4 regions of the Pseudomonas sediminis genome follow, and region 2 is predicted to be linked to each of the others. Evidence: predicted binding sites of a transcription regulator. Region 2 holds the regulator's gene; each other region holds the start of a gene.
What was found. Region 2 encodes sigma-54, which starts transcription at its own class of promoters, with help from an activator protein. Its sites were predicted from a motif close to ANTGGCATNNANNTTGCTNT; they were not measured.
Positions count from the first base shown of each region.

Region 1 (3,697 bases), 680 kb from region 2:
GAACCAGCCCATCCACAGGATGAAGGTACCGAGGGTAGCCAGCGGCAGGTTGGCACCCGGAATGGCGTTGACCTGGCCATTGGCACCGTACTTGCCCTTACGCGCACCGAGCAGCAGCACACCAGCCAGAGCGGCAGAGGCACCCGCCATGTGCACGACACCCGAACCGGCAAAGTCGAGGAAGCCGGCTTCGTTAAGGAAGCCCGAACCCCATTTCCAGAAGCCCTGAACCGGGTAGATGAAGCCGGTCATGACCACGGCGAAAGCCAGGAAGGCCCACAGCTTCATGCGCTCAGCCACGGCACCGGACACGATCGACATGCAGGTCGCGGCGAACACCACCTGGAAGAAGAAGTCCGAACGCGCCGAGTAGTAGGGCGCATCGTCGCCACCGGCCAGAACGGACTCGACGCTGTTCTCGTCACCGATCAGGAAGCCCAGGCTCGGCAGGATGCCGCCTTCCGGGCTGGAATACATGATGTGGTAGCCGATGACCAGGTACATGACGCTGGCAACAGCATACAGGGCCACGTTCTTGGTCAGGATTTCGGTGGTGTTCTTGGCACGCACCAAGCCGGATTCGAGCATGGCAAAACCCGCTGCCATCCACATCACCAGGGCACCACAGATCAGAAAGTAGAAGGTATCGAAGCCGTACTGCAATGCAGTCAATGCTGTGTTATCCATTTTTCACCTCTTGCCGGCGCTTTTGTTGTGCGCTGTTCGGTAGAAACGTCCAGGTTGGCGCCGGACGCGTTCCGCATGCTTTACAAGTCGTTGCCACGCTCGTTCTGGATCACCGGAACCCCTGCGCCATGAGGCGACCAGGCATTCCCATCACTAGGCCAAGCGCGAGACCTGAAGAGGGTCTGGCACAGCAGAGCGGCGAGGGTATCGCCAGCTCCGGCATTCGCCCTCGAAAACAGCGCAAGGCCAGAATTCGAGGACAAAAGGGCTCCTAGCCCTGCGAAAGTTCGCAGAGTCATGGGTTTACTCCTGGGGCGTGGGGTTCGGAGGCTTGTTAAATCGCGTCGGTATCGGTTTCGCCGGTACGGATACGAATCGCCTGTTCCAGGTTGACTACGAAAATTTTGCCGTCGCCGATCTTGCCGGTGTTGGCAGCCTTGGTGATGGCCTCGATCACACGATCCAGCTGATCGTCAGCAATGGCCACGTCGATCTTCACCTTGGGCAGGAAGTCGACCACGTACTCGGCACCGCGATACAACTCGGTATGGCCTTTCTGACGGCCGAAGCCCTTGACCTCGGTGACGGTAATGCCCTGCACGCCGATCTCCGACAGCGACTCGCGCACGTCGTCGAGCTTGAACGGCTTGATGATGGCAGTGACTAGCTTCATGAAACTTTCTCCCGTTTAAGGTGGACTTGCCCCAGGAATTGCGAACCCGGCTCAAGTCTAAGCGCAGTGTCTGGCTTTTGTAATGCACCGACCGCTCCAGCCTGGCGTGGCCGATACCCACCAACCGCTCCCGACGAAACACTCCCCCGCTTCGCCTGCCGCACCGGAACTGCATCGGTGCATGCGTCGATGGGGTCTAAGCAGAAAGCTTGCCAGCTCACGTAAAAGCGCCATCTTTCAGGCCTTTACCCGCTTCGAGCATGGATGAGCGGTCATTCGCACCGAATGCATCGCACCAATCCAGTGCATCGACACATTCCGCAATGCTCAAAAATCGTGCAACCCGTGCTCGACCGCCGCGCCTGCGGCTGCGTGCTACACTGCCGCCGTCTGTATCTGGAACCGGCCCATGCTCCCGCCCAAAGCTTTGCTCGACACCCTCAGTAGCCACGCCTCGCGCTTGTTCAGTGGCGACAGCCCACTGCCGCGCGCCGAACTGGAGGCGCAGTTCAAGGCCCTGCTGCAGAGCGGCTTCAGCAAGCTCGATCTGGTCAGCCGGGAAGAGTTCGACAGCCAGATGGTGGTTCTCGCCCGCACCCGCGCTCGCCTTGAAGCGTTGGAAGCCAAGGTCGCGGAACTGGAAGCCAAGCTCACCGCCGTAGACTGAGGTTATGTTGTAGGAGCGGCTTCAGCCGCGACAGGCCTCGCGGCTGAAGCCGCTCCTACAGGCACTGCACCCCACTTGATCAAGGAGCGATCATGTCCCTGGCCATCGTTCACAGCCGCGCCCAGGTCGGTGTAGAAGCACCGGCCGTCACCGTCGAGGCGCACCTGGCCAACGGCCTGCCCTCTCTGACCCTGGTGGGTCTGCCGGAAACCGCAGTCAAGGAGAGCAAGGATCGCGTACGCAGCGCCATCCTCAATGCTGCCTTCGAGTTTCCCAGCAAACGCATCACCTTGAATCTTGCGCCTGCAGATCTGCCAAAAGACGGTGGTCGCTTCGACCTCGCCATCGCCTTGGGGATTCTCGCGGCCAGCGGCCAGGTACCAGCTCAATCGCTGGATGAATACGAATGCCTGGGCGAGCTGGCGCTATCAGGCGCGGTGCGTCCCGTGCAAGGCGTATTGCCGGCTGCCCTGGCCGCACGCGCAGCCGGACGCACCCTCTTGGTGCCGCAGGCCAATGCCGAAGAGGCCAGCCTGGCCTCGGGGTTGAAGGTAATCGCCGTCGAGCACTTGCTGCAGATCGCTGCGCACCTGAACGGCAGCGACCCTCTCGAACTCTACGCGGCCCAGGGCCTGCTCAGGCAGAGCCTGCCCTATCCGGACCTGGCCGAAGTGCAGGGCCAGTTGGCCGCCAAACGGGCGTTACTGGTAGCGGCCGCCGGCTCGCACAATCTGCTGCTCAGCGGCCCACCCGGCACAGGCAAAACCCTGCTGGCCAGCCGCCTGCCAGGCCTGCTACCTACGCTTGACGAAAACGAGGCGCTGCAGGTAGCCGCGATCCATTCGGTGGCCAGCCATACGCCTCTGCAGCACTGGCCGCAGCGACCCTTTCGCACCCCGCACCACAGCGCCTCCGGCCCGGCATTGGTGGGTGGCGGCAGTCGCCCGCAGCCTGGCGAAATAACCTTGGCCCATATGGGCATCCTGTTCCTCGATGAGCTACCGGAATTCGACAGGAAAGTGCTGGAAGTGCTGCGCGAACCACTGGAAAGCGGCCACATCGTCATCGCCCGAGCCCGCGACAAGGTGCGCTTTCCCGCTCGTTTTCAGCTCGTTGCCGCCATGAACCCCTGCCCTTGCGGCTACCTCGGCGACCCGAGCAATCGCTGTCGCTGTACCCCGGAGCAGATCCAGCGCTACCGCGCCAAGTTGTCGGGCCCGCTCCTTGATCGCATCGACCTGCACCTGACGGTCGCCCGCGAAACCACAGCCCTGAATGCACCACCGCAGGATGGCGAAAGCACTGCGCAGGCAGCAGCCAAGGTGGCGCAGGCACGTGAGCGCCAATTGCAACGCCAGGGCGTGGCCAACGCCTTTCTCGACCTACCCGGTCTGCGCCAACACTGCGCATTGAGCGACGCGGATCGCCAGTGGCTGGAAAACGCCTGCGAACGTCTCGGGCTGTCCCTGCGCGCGGCCCATCGCGTACTCAAGGTCGCGCGCACTCTGGCCGACCTGGCGAGCGAGCAGCAGATCAGCCGCGCCCACCTGGCTGAAGCGCTGCAGTACAGACCGGCAGCGGGGTGACTCAGCGAAAGCGCTCGACCTCCTGACGCAGCTGAGCGGCCAGGCGATCCAGCTCGCGCGCGGTATCGGCCAGGTTGGCCACCA
Region 1 is NZ_CP154631.1:2,050,513-2,054,209, reverse strand. It holds gene AAEQ75_RS09775 (ammonium transporter) at 1-687, opposite strand, end outside; gene glnK (P-II family nitrogen regulator) at 1,022-1,360, opposite strand; gene AAEQ75_RS09765 (accessory factor UbiK family protein) at 1,770-2,027, shown strand; gene AAEQ75_RS09760 (YifB family Mg chelatase-like AAA ATPase) at 2,120-3,613, shown strand; gene AAEQ75_RS21960 (methyl-accepting chemotaxis protein) at 3,615-3,697, opposite strand, start outside.
Region 1: glnK (P-II family nitrogen regulator) is a predicted target of sigma-54. The motif match lies at 1,558-1,577, and genes of this name have one in related genera.

Region 2 (3,697 bases):
GCTGCTTTTCCTTGTGCTTGATGAGTTGACGGTCGAGTTTATCGGCCAACAGGTCGATGGCAGCGTACATGTCCTGATGTTCGGCGTTGGCGACGACTTCGCCGCCGGCGATGTGCAGGGTGGCTTCGATCTTCTGCTTGAGTTTTTCGACCTCCATGGTCACCTGTACGTTGGTGATCTTGTCGAAGTGGCGTTCCAGTCGGCCCAGTTTCTCGCCGATATAGTCACGCAGGGCGTCGGTCACATCCAGCTGATGTCCACTGATGTTGACTTGCATACCGCTATCTCCTTGTTGCCTTGTGTAAGAGACGGAATCCATGAGAATCCGCCACCGGAACACGTTGGCTTGGAGGCAGGTCGCCTCCTTGGCCTACATCAGTCGCTTGCGTTCGCTGGAGGGCGCTATACCGAGGGATTCACGGTATTTGGCAACCGTCCTGCGGGCGACTTGGATGCCTTGTGCCTCCAGTAAACCAGCGATCTTGCTGTCACTCAACGGCTTTTTCGCGTTTTCTGCTGCGACCAGTTTTTTGATGATCGCGCGGATCGCGGTGGACGAGCATTCGCCGCCTTCGGAGGTGCTGACGTGGCTGGAGAAGAAATATTTCAGCTCGTAAATACCACGCGGGGTGTGCATGAATTTCTGCGTGGTAACACGTGAAATGGTCGACTCGTGCATGCCTACTGCCTCGGCGATGTCGTGCAATACCAGAGGCTTCATCGCTTCATCACCGTAGTCGAGGAAGCCACGCTGGTGCTCGACGATCTGGGTGGCTACCTTCATCAGCGTTTCGTTACGGCTTTGCAGGCTCTTGATGAACCAGCGGGCCTCTTGCAACTGGTTGCGCATGAAAGTGTTATCGGCACTGGAGTCGGCGCGTTTGACGAAGCCGGCATACTGCGGGTTGACGCGCAGACGCGGCATCGCCTCCTGGTTCAGCTCCACCAGCCAACGCTCATTGTGCTTGCGCACGATTACATCGGGCACGACGTATTCTGGCTCGCTGGATTCGATCTGCGAACCTGGACGCGGATTCAGACGCTGGATCAGGTCGATGACCTGGCGCAGTTCGTCTTCCTTGAGTTTGGTGCGCCGCATCAGTTGGGCGTAATCGCGGCTGCCGAGCAGTTCCAGGTAATCACCGACCACGCGCTGGGTTTCGTTCAGCCAGGGGGTGTTGGCGGGCAGCTGACGCAGTTGCAGTAGCAGACACTCGCGCAGATCACGGGCGCCGATACCCGCGGGTTCGAACTGCTGGATGCGGTGCAGCACCACTTCCACTTCGTCCAGTTCGATATCCAGCTCGGGGTCGAAGGATTCGGTCACTTCCTCGAGGGTTTCCTCGAGATAGCCGTCGTTGTTGATGCAGTCGATCAGGGTGGCCGCGATCAGGCGATCCTTGTCCGACATGGGCGCCAGGTTCAGTTGCCAGAGCAGGTGGCTGTGCAGGCTCTCGCCGCTGGACGTGCGGGTGGTGAAGTCCCACTCGTCATCATCGTTGCTGGGCAGGCTGCTGGCGCTGGTTTGGTAGATGTCTTCCCAGGCTGTGTCGACTGGCAGCTCATTGGGAATACGCTCGCCCCAGTCGCCTTCTTCCAGGTTATCCACCGTGGGGGTGGTTTCCTGGTAGCTCTCTTCCTTGCTCGGGGTCGGGGTGGCGCTCTCGGCGCCATCAGCCATTGGATCGCTGTTGTCGAAGTCGTCGCCTTCTTCCTGGCGCTCGAGCATGGGATTGGACTCCAGCGCCTCCTGAATTTCCTGTTGCAGGTCCAGGGTGGACAGTTGGAGGAGGCGGATAGCCTGTTGCAGCTGCGGGGTCATCGTCAGCTGCTGGCCCATCTTGAGGACTAGCGATGGTTTCATTGCAGACCTTAATTTACTGGCGAGTTACGCCTTCCACATCAGGGCGCCGAAGCGCCGCCAGGAAGCAAATTATATGCCTGATGTTGTCGATTTTGCCTAGGGGTTGCCATATTTCTGTCGTGAAATATCCGCAGGCCTACAGGCGGAACTCGTGCCCCAGGTAAACCTCTTTCACCGTCTGGTTGGCAAGGATGGTCTCGGCGTCACCTTCAGCGATTAGTTGTCCATCGTTGACGATGTAGGCGGTTTCGCAGATATCCAGGGTTTCGCGCACGTTGTGATCGGTGATCAGAATGCCGATGCCCTTGGTCTTGAGGTGATGGATGATCTGTTTGATGTCGCCAACCGAGATCGGGTCGACACCGGCAAAAGGTTCGTCGAGCAGAATGAACTTGGGGTTGGTCGCCAGGGCTCTGGCAATCTCTACGCGGCGTCGCTCACCGCCGGACAGGCTCATGCCGAGGCTGTCGGCGATATGGTGAATATGGAACTCCTGCAGCAGGTTTTCCAGCTCCGCCTGGCGGCCGGTGCGGTCCAGGTCCTTGCGCGTTTCCAGGATGGCCATGATGTTGTCGGCCACCGACAGCTTGCGGAAGATCGACGCTTCCTGCGGCAGGTAGCCGATGCCCGCGCGGGCGCGGCCGTGCATAGGCTGATGGCTGACGTCGAGGTCGTCGATCAGCACGCGGCCTTGGTCGGCGCGTACCAGGCCGACGATCATGTAGAAACAGGTGGTCTTGCCGGCACCATTGGGGCCGAGCAGGCCAACGATCTGACCGCTTTCGATGCTTAGGCTGACGTCACGCACGACCTGGCGGCTCTTGTAACTTTTCGCCAGGTGTTGGGCTTTGAGAATGGCCATTACTGCTGCTGATCCGCGGGTTTGTTCTTCGGTTGGATGACCATGTCGATACGCGGGCGCGGCGTGCTGACGTTGCCGCCTGTTGCGCGGCCGGCGTTGACGATCTGGCGGCGGGTGTCGTAGACGATCTTCTCGCCTTCGAAGGTATTGCCTTCCTGAATCACCTTGGCCTGGTCGATCAGTACGATGCGCTCATTGCTGGCGAAGTACTGGATGGTCTTGCCGTAGGCCTTGACGATGTCCTTGTCCACAGCCGGCTTCTGCTCGTAGTAGGCCAGATTGCCGACCGATGTGAAGACGTCGATGTCGCCACTGGCGGTCTGGGTGATGGTAACAGTGTCGCCCGTGATCTTCAGGGTGCCCTGAGTGATGATCACATCGCCGCGGTAGACGGCTACACCTTGTCGATCATCCAGTTCTGCGCTGTCGGCCTGGATGCGAATCGGTTGATCGCGATCCGATGGCAGTGCCCAGGCAGCCGCGCTTCCCAATGCGGCGCCGAGGCTGAGAATCAGGGGGAGGGTATTAACGAACCTCATGCTGGCCTCTTACGTTGGACTGCAGGAGCATCCTGCCGTCATTCAAGTACGCTTTCATTCCTTGTGCCGTGGTTACCCCGTTGGCCGCGACGATTCTAACGGCTTGCTCGGTCTGCGCATATTCCTTGTCAGGAATAACGGTCATGCGGCTGCTGGTGATGATGGTTGGACGGTTCTTGGCGTCGGTGCGGGCGATGCGCACGTCGTCGATCAGTTCTACCTCGACGCCGCCGGGCGAGACTTCGGCACGCTGGCTGGTGACTTCCCAGGGCAACTCGGTGCCGCGATATAGCTTCAGCTTGGGGGTATCGACCAGGGTAATGTCGGTGCTTTTGATGTGTTCGAGCTTGTCCGCGGTCATGCGGTAGTGCAGTTTGCCGTCATCCTGGAACTGCACGGTACGCGCGCCTACCGCATAGAAGTCGACTACGT
Region 2 is NZ_CP154631.1:2,730,940-2,734,636, forward strand. It holds gene hpf (ribosome hibernation-promoting factor, HPF/YfiA family) at 1-277, opposite strand, end outside; gene AAEQ75_RS12870 (RNA polymerase factor sigma-54) at 371-1,864, opposite strand; gene lptB (LPS export ABC transporter ATP-binding protein) at 2,001-2,726, opposite strand; gene lptA (lipopolysaccharide transport periplasmic protein LptA) at 2,726-3,265, opposite strand; gene lptC (LPS export ABC transporter periplasmic protein LptC) at 3,252-3,697, opposite strand, start outside.

Region 3 (3,697 bases), 1.1 Mb from region 2:
GCCTTCCTTGGAGCCGATGGTGACGATGGCTTCGCTTTCCGGATCGATCTCCACGTCGTAGCGGTCCTTGTACCAGCGCGAGATGGCGCGGCGCAGGCGCGGAATACCGCGGGAAGTGGAGTAGCCATGGGTGTCTTCACGCTGGGCGACCTGCACCAGTTTCTCGACGATGTGCGGCGGCGTCGCACCGTCGGGGTTGCCCATGGAAAAGTCGATGATGTCCTCGCCGCGACGGCGTGCAGCCATCTTCAGTTCGGCGGTGATGTTGAAGACGTAGGGGGGCAGACGATCGATGCGCGCAAAGCGACGCTTGGCGTTATCAGCCATGATTTCCTCGAAGTACGTAAGCGCCCGGAACCGTCCGAGCGACGTTGGCCACTGCTGCAGCCTGCGGCGAAGATACGCGCGCCGCCGTCTCGCTGTCCAGTACAGCCAGCGAGCGGCGTAGCGCAACAGTCAACTACCGAGCATGTCGTGCATGGCGATGATCTGTTCGGCCACCTGGATCAGCTTCTGCTGGCGACTCATCGCCTGGCGGCGCATCAGGGTATAGGCCTCTTCCTCGTTGCAGCTCTTCATCTTCATCAGCAGGCCCTTGGCCAGTTCCACACGTTTGCGTTCGGCCAACTGGGCATCGCGCGCCTGGAGCTGAGCGCGTAGTGCCTGGTCGCTCTCGAAGCGGGCCATGGCGACGTCGAGGATCGGTTGCAGGCGCTGGGCGTGAATGCCCTCGACGATATAGGCGCTGACGCCGCTCTGGATCGCCTGGCGCATCACGCCGGGGTCGTGCTCGTCGGTGAACATCACGATCGGCCGTGGCTGATCGCGGCTGACCAGTACCACCTGCTCCATCACGTCGCGGCCGGGGGATTCGGTGTCGATCAGGATGACGTCAGGGCGTACCGCCTCGACCCGCTCAGGTAGGTCGATGGTCAGGCCGGATTCGTCGATCACCTCGAAACCCGCTTCGATCAGGGCGCATTTCAGGCGACCGACTTTCTTCGGGGTGTCGTTGATCAGAAGGATACGCAGCATCGGATGCTCTCCCGGCAATTACAGGGCGACAGCCGGGCTATCGGCCAGGGCATGGAGGCGGAAGCTGCGCGCGTAGGCGGCCGGGTCGCTGCCGTCCCAGCACGTGCCGTCCTGCAGGATGGAGCTACGCATTTCCCCCGGCACCGGTATGCCCAGCGTCGACGCGGCCTCGCGGTACAGTGCAAGTTGTTGGACCTGGCGGGCCACCCCCAGGTAGTCGGGATCGCTACGCAACAGGCCCCAGCGGCGGAACTGAGTCATGAACCACATGGCGTCGGACAGATAGGGATGGTTGACCAGCCCGCCGGCATGAAAGCGCAGCGGATGCTCGTCCTGCCAGGCATGGCCGAGGCCGTCCTGATAGTGGCCGAGAAAACGCGGGGTGATCGCCGAAACCGGTGCGTTGACGTAGTCGCTACCGCTGAGCAGCAGGGCGGTGCTGCGTTTGTTTTCTTCGCTCTCGTCGATGAAGCGTGCCGCGTCTAGCACCGCCATGATCAGGGCGCGAGCGGTATTGGGGTTCTGCTCGGCGAAGGCGCGGGTACAGCCCAGCACCTTTTCCGGGTGATCCGGCCAGATCGCCTGAATGGTGGTGACGGTGCAGCCGAGCTGTTCATCGACGGCCTTGGCGGTCCAGGGTTCGCCAACGCAGAAACCATCGATGCGCTTGGCCTCCAGGTGCTCGACCATCTGCGGCGGCGGCACCACCACGCTGTCGACGTCGCGCAGTGGATGAATGCCCTGGCTGGCCAGCCAGTAGTAAAGCCACATCGCGTGGGTGCCGGTGGGAAAGGTCTGGGCGAAGGTTAGGCGTGCTTCATGCTGGTGCACGTATTGGCGCAGTGCTTCGCCGCTGGTCACGCCAGCGGCTTGCAGGGTGTGCGACAGGTTGATGCTCTGGCCGTTCTGGTTCAGCCCCATGAGCACGGCCATGTCGGTGGCCGCGGCGCCGCCAAGGCCCAGCTGCACGCCATAGATCAGCCCATACAGGCTGTGGGCGGCGTCCAGCTCGCCGCTGAGCAGGCGGTCGCGCGAGCTGGCCCAGGAGGTCTGACGTTGCAGTCTGAGGCTCAGCCCGTACTTCTCGGCAAAGCCCTGAGTCGCGGCGACGATCACCGAAGCCGAATCGCTCAGCGCCATGAAGCCGATGTTCAGCATGCTCTTCTCCGGGGCGTCGCTACCCCAGGCCCAGGCCAGGGCATCGTCGCGCGGGGTGTCGTGTTCGCTCATGCTGCTTCCTTACCTTCACGCAAAAAGACGTTGATTCATGGGCGGCTGCCCATAAAAAACGTCGTACCAGATCCAGGCGCGAGAGATCCGGGATTCGATACGACGCCGTTGTCGATCAAGCCATTCCGCCATTGGAACGGCTGTATACGAAGTGACGAAGCAAGGCATATGCCAGAAGACACGCGTCCCAAGTGGGCGTCGCCGTTTGTGATGAGTGCGCTGACGAGTCGACAGAGTGGCAGGCCATAAAAAAGCCCCGCACTAGGCGGGGCTCCTTTCACTACGCTTTGATCAGGCCTGAACGACCGGGATCTTGGCGTTGGCTGCCGCTTCACGGAAGTCGGCGATCTGGTCGAAGCTCAGGTAGCGGTAGATGTCGCCAGCCATGCTGTCGATATCCTTCGCGTAAGCCATGTACTCCTCGACGGTCGGCAGTTTGCCGAGAATCGAAGCGACCGCTGCCAGTTCGGCAGAGGCCAGGTACACGTTGGCGCCATCGCCCAGGCGATTCGGGAAGTTACGGGTGGAGGTGGAGACCACGGTGGAGTTGGCAGCCACACGTGCCTGGTTACCCATGCACAGCGAGCAGCCCGGCATCTCCATACGCGCACCGGCCTTGCCGTAGATACCGTAGTAGCCTTCTTCGGTCAGCTGGTGAGCATCCATCTTGGTCGGCGGCGACAGCCACAGACGGGTCGGGATACCACCCTTGACCTTGTCCAGCAGCTTGCCGGCAGCGCGGAAGTGGCCGATGTTGGTCATGCACGAACCGATGAACACTTCGTCGATCTTGTCGCCGGCCACGGTGGACAGCAGACGGGCATCGTCCGGGTCGTTCGGGGCGCACAGTACCGGCTCGTTGAGCTGGCTCAGGTCGATCTCGATGACTTCGGCGTACTCGGCGTCCTTGTCGGCTTCCATCAGGACCGGGTTGGCCAGCCAGGCTTCCATAGCCTGGGCACGACGCTCCAGGGTGCGCGGATCACCGTAGCCTTCGCTGATCATCCAGCGCAGCAGGGTGATGTTGGACTTCAGGTACTCGGCGATGGCCGACTCCGGCAGCTTGATGGTGCAGCCGGCAGCCGAACGCTCGGCGGAGGCGTCGGACAGCTCGAACGCCTGCTCGACGGTCAGGTTGTCCAGACCTTCGATCTCGAGTATGCGGCCGGAGAAGATGTTCTTCTTGCCTTTCTTCTCGACGGTCAGCAGGCCTTTCTGGATGGCGTAGTAGGGGATGGCATGGACCAGGTCACGCAGGGTGATACCCGGTTGCATCTTGCCCTTGAAGCGCACCAGAACCGATTCTGGCATGTCCAGCGGCATTACGCCGGTGGCGGCGGCGAAGGCCACCAGGCCGGAGCCGGCCGGGAAGGAAATACCGATCGGGAAGCGGGTGTGCGAGTCGCCACCGGTGCCGACGGTGTCAGGCAGC
Region 3 is NZ_CP154631.1:3,868,368-3,872,064, forward strand. It holds gene alaC (alanine transaminase) at 1-327, opposite strand, end outside; gene AAEQ75_RS18175 (ANTAR domain-containing response regulator) at 457-1,035, opposite strand; gene AAEQ75_RS18180 (CmpA/NrtA family ABC transporter substrate-binding protein) at 1,054-2,265, opposite strand; gene acnB (bifunctional aconitate hydratase 2/2-methylisocitrate dehydratase) at 2,557-3,697, opposite strand, start outside.
Region 3: AAEQ75_RS18180 (CmpA/NrtA family ABC transporter substrate-binding protein) is a predicted target of sigma-54. The motif match lies at 2,422-2,441, and genes of this name have one in related genera.

Region 4 (3,697 bases), 790 kb from region 2:
GCACTTGGGAAATCGGGACGCTGCCGAGGCCGGCGAGGTTGAGCATCAGCTCGCTGCCGCCCAGGGTGACGCTGTCGACGTTGGCCGGCAGCAGCGTGTACAGGCCCTTGGTCTCGTCGCCGTAGGTGGCCTGCGCCTCGAACCTGTAGGTGCCGGGCGGCATCAGATTGCCGCTGGCGTCCTTGCCGTCCCAGATGAAGCTGACGCTGCCGGCGGCCTGCTCGCCCAGGTTGACGCGCGTGACCACCGAGCCGGCGCTGTCGTAGACGTTGACGTAGACGTTGCTGCTGCTGGTCGGCAGCACCAGGCTGGCCTTGAAGCTCTCGCTGGTATCGACCACTGCCTTATCAGTCGGCACTATCACCTTGCGCCCGACCAGCGACGAGGCCTGCAGCGCCTGCGACGACTGGTAGCCGGAGAGCAGTGACTCCATGCTGGTGTTGAGCTTCTCGATGCCCTCGACCTGGCTGAACTGCGCCAGCTGGGCGATGAACTCGCCGTTGCCTTGCGGCTCCAGCGGGTTCTGGTTGTTCAACTGGGCCACCAGCAGGTTGAGGAACTCGTTCTTGCCGAGCTCCTTGTTCTGCGTGGTGTCCTGCTTGATCTGGTACTGATCCAGTACCGAACTGGTGCCGCTGACTGTGCTCATGCCTGACTCCCTTTCGCTGACTTACTGACCCAGGGTCAGCACGCGCTGCAGCATCTGTTTGGCGGTATTCATCATTTCGACGTTGGTCTGGAAGGCGCGACTGGCGGAAATCATGTCGGCCATTTCCTCGACTACGTTGACGTTCGGGTAGTAGACATAACCGTCGGCATTGGCCATCGGATGATCCGGCTCGTAACGCGGCATCAGGCTGCTCTGGTCCTCGATCACGCCGAGCACCTGGACACCACGACCGGCCTCATCCTGCTCGGCGAACAGCGAGCCGCGGTCGCCGCCTTGAGCATTCTGAAATACGGTGGCGAACACCGGATGGCGAGCGCGATAGGTCTGATCCAGGCTCGAGGAGACGGTTTCGGCGTTGGCGATGTTGCTGGAAATGGTGTTCAGGCGAGTGCTCTGGGCGCTCATGCCGGTTCCGGCGATGTTGAAAACACTGGCAAGGGACATGGTCGCGCTCCTTATTCGCCGCGCAGGGCTGTGGTCAGCCCTTTGAATTTGCTATTGAGAAAGGTGAAGCTGGCCTGGAACTGCACCGCGTTTTCGGCGTAGTTCGATTGCTCGATCTGCAGGTCGACACTGTTCTGATCCAGCGACGCGTGGAACGGCGTGCGGTACGGCAATTCAGCTTCCCCGCTGCTGATGCCCTCGGCCGGAATGTGGCGGCTATCGGTGCGGTTCAGGGAAACGCCACCGCGCTGCATGCGATTGCTTTGCTCAGCCAGGACACTGGCGAAGTCCAGATCACGAGCCTTGTAATTCGGCGTATCGGCGTTGGCGATGTTGTTGGCCAGCACCTCAGCGCGCTGGGCGCGAAAGCCAAGGGCCTGTTCGTGGATGCCGAGTGCCTTGCCGAAGTTGATGCTCATGTTCCGAACCTTTGCCGCTTGGGCCATGTGGTCTCTGTTGCGAGACATTCAGCAAAGGCTGTGCCAACTTATTTAATCTAATAAAATCAATAACTTAACTTATGACTAACAGGAAGATAGCGGCAAAGCGGCAAGGCTTTACCGCTTATTGGCAAGCAGGCGGCAAAGCCAACCGGACGGATTGCCGCCCACCGAACCCTAGAGTGCGCCATGCGCACCGGCTCTTCAGCCCCGCCAGGTCGCTGGTGCGCACAGCACACCCTACCCAACCGGTCACGTGCAGCCGAACCGTCATCTCCAGCTCTGGAAACGCAAACGGGAGGCCAAAGGCCTCCCGCGTTGCTGATACCAAACATGCCTTGCGCTTATTTGGCCTTGTAGATGATCCCCGGACTGCACTGCACCATCTGGTACTTCTCCGGCAGGCCATTGAGCGCCTCGGAGGCGCCGAGGAATAGATAACCACCCGGCTTCAGCGTGGCATGGATACGCGTCAGGATGTCCTTCTTCACTTCTGCCGAGAAGTAGATCAGTACGTTGCGGCAAAAAACGATGTCGAACTTGCCCAATGCCGCGTAGCTATCCAGCAAATTCAGCGGGCGGAACTCAACACGGCTCTTGATCGGCGCCTTGACCTGCCAACGCCCCGGCCCTTTGGGGTCGAAGTAGCGCTGCAGACGCTCCTGCGACAGGCCACGGCCCATGGCCAGGCTGTCGTACTCGCCGGATTTGCAATTGGTCAGCATCGACGGCGAAAGATCGGTGGCGACGATCTGCACTCCGGCCTTGAGCTGACCGAGGTTGGTGCGCTCGAACTCATCGATGGACATCGACAGCGAGTAAGGCTCCTGGCCGGACGAGCAAGCCGCCGACCAGATACGCAGACGCTGGCCCGGGTAAGCCTTGATCAGCTCTGGCAGCACGCGGTTCTTGAGCACCTCGAAGGGATAGGTGTCACGAAACCACAGAGTCTCGTTGGTGGTCATGGCATCTACGACCTGCTCGCGCAGGCCTCCGCGCGGCTGGCTTTGCATACGCTGCACCAGTTCGCCCAGGGTCTTGATGCCGTTCTGTTCCATCAGCTTGTTCAGACGGCTGGAGACCAGGTACTGCTTGTTGCTGCCAAGCAGAATACCGCAGGCCTTTTCCAGGAAGGTCCGGAACTGCTCGAAATCCAAATTACCTGAAGACACTAGTGCCGCCTCTGCAACCATAACGTTCGCCGAAGGTCACCCTTCAGCCCCCATCCGATACACGAATGCGATCGACCACGCGCGCCGCCAGATCATCTGGCTTGAACTTGGCGAGGAAGTCGTCAGCGCCGACCTTCTTCACCATCGCCTGGTTGAACACACCGGAAAGCGAAGTATGCAGGAGGATATGCAGCTTCTGCATGCGCGGATCGCTACGAATCTCCGTAGTCAGCGTATATCCGTCCATCTCCGGCATCTCGATGTCGGAAATGAGCATCAACAGCTCCTTGTCGGGATTGTGGCCCTCGTCCGCCATTTTCTTGAGGTAATTGAGCGCCTCACGACCATCGTTCAACGCGGTAACCTCAACGCCGACTGTCTGCAGGCAGCGCGAAACCTGTTTGCGCGCCACCGAAGAGTCATCGACGATCAACACATGCTTGGTCACCGCCTGACTCTGCACCTCATCATCGATGACGCCAGCGGATATCACTTCCGAGGTCGGCGCAACTTCGGCAAGAATCTTCTCAACATCGATGATCTCGACCAACTGCTGGTCGAGCCGCGTGACTGCTGTCAGGTAGTGATCGCGTCCAGTGCCCTTGGGTGGCGGATGGATCTCCTCCCAGTTCATGTTGACGATACGCTCGACCGAGCGCACCAGAAAACCCTGAACCTTGGTGTTGTACTCGGTGATGATCACAAAGCTGGTTTTCAGATCTTCCAGCGCGGTACGTCCGGTAGCGATGGAAAGATCAAGAATCGGGATGGTGCCCCCGCGAATGTTGGCCACCCCCCGCACCACCGGACTGGATTTGGGCATGATGGTGAGATTCGGGCATTGCAGCACCTCTTTCACCTTGAATACGTTGATACCGTAAAGCTGTGGGCCTTCCAGGCGAAACAACAACAACTCCAAGCGGTTCTGCCCCACCAGCTGCGTGCGCTGGTTAACCGAATCCATCAACCCG
Region 4 is NZ_CP154631.1:3,516,656-3,520,352, reverse strand. It holds gene flgD (flagellar hook assembly protein FlgD) at 1-649, opposite strand, end outside; gene flgC (flagellar basal body rod protein FlgC) at 671-1,114, opposite strand; gene flgB (flagellar basal body rod protein FlgB) at 1,126-1,533, opposite strand; gene cheR (protein-glutamate O-methyltransferase CheR) at 1,899-2,726, opposite strand; gene AAEQ75_RS16500 (chemotaxis protein CheV) at 2,770-3,697, opposite strand, start outside.
Region 4: flgB (flagellar basal body rod protein FlgB) is a predicted target of sigma-54. The motif match lies at 1,582-1,601, and genes of this name have one in related genera.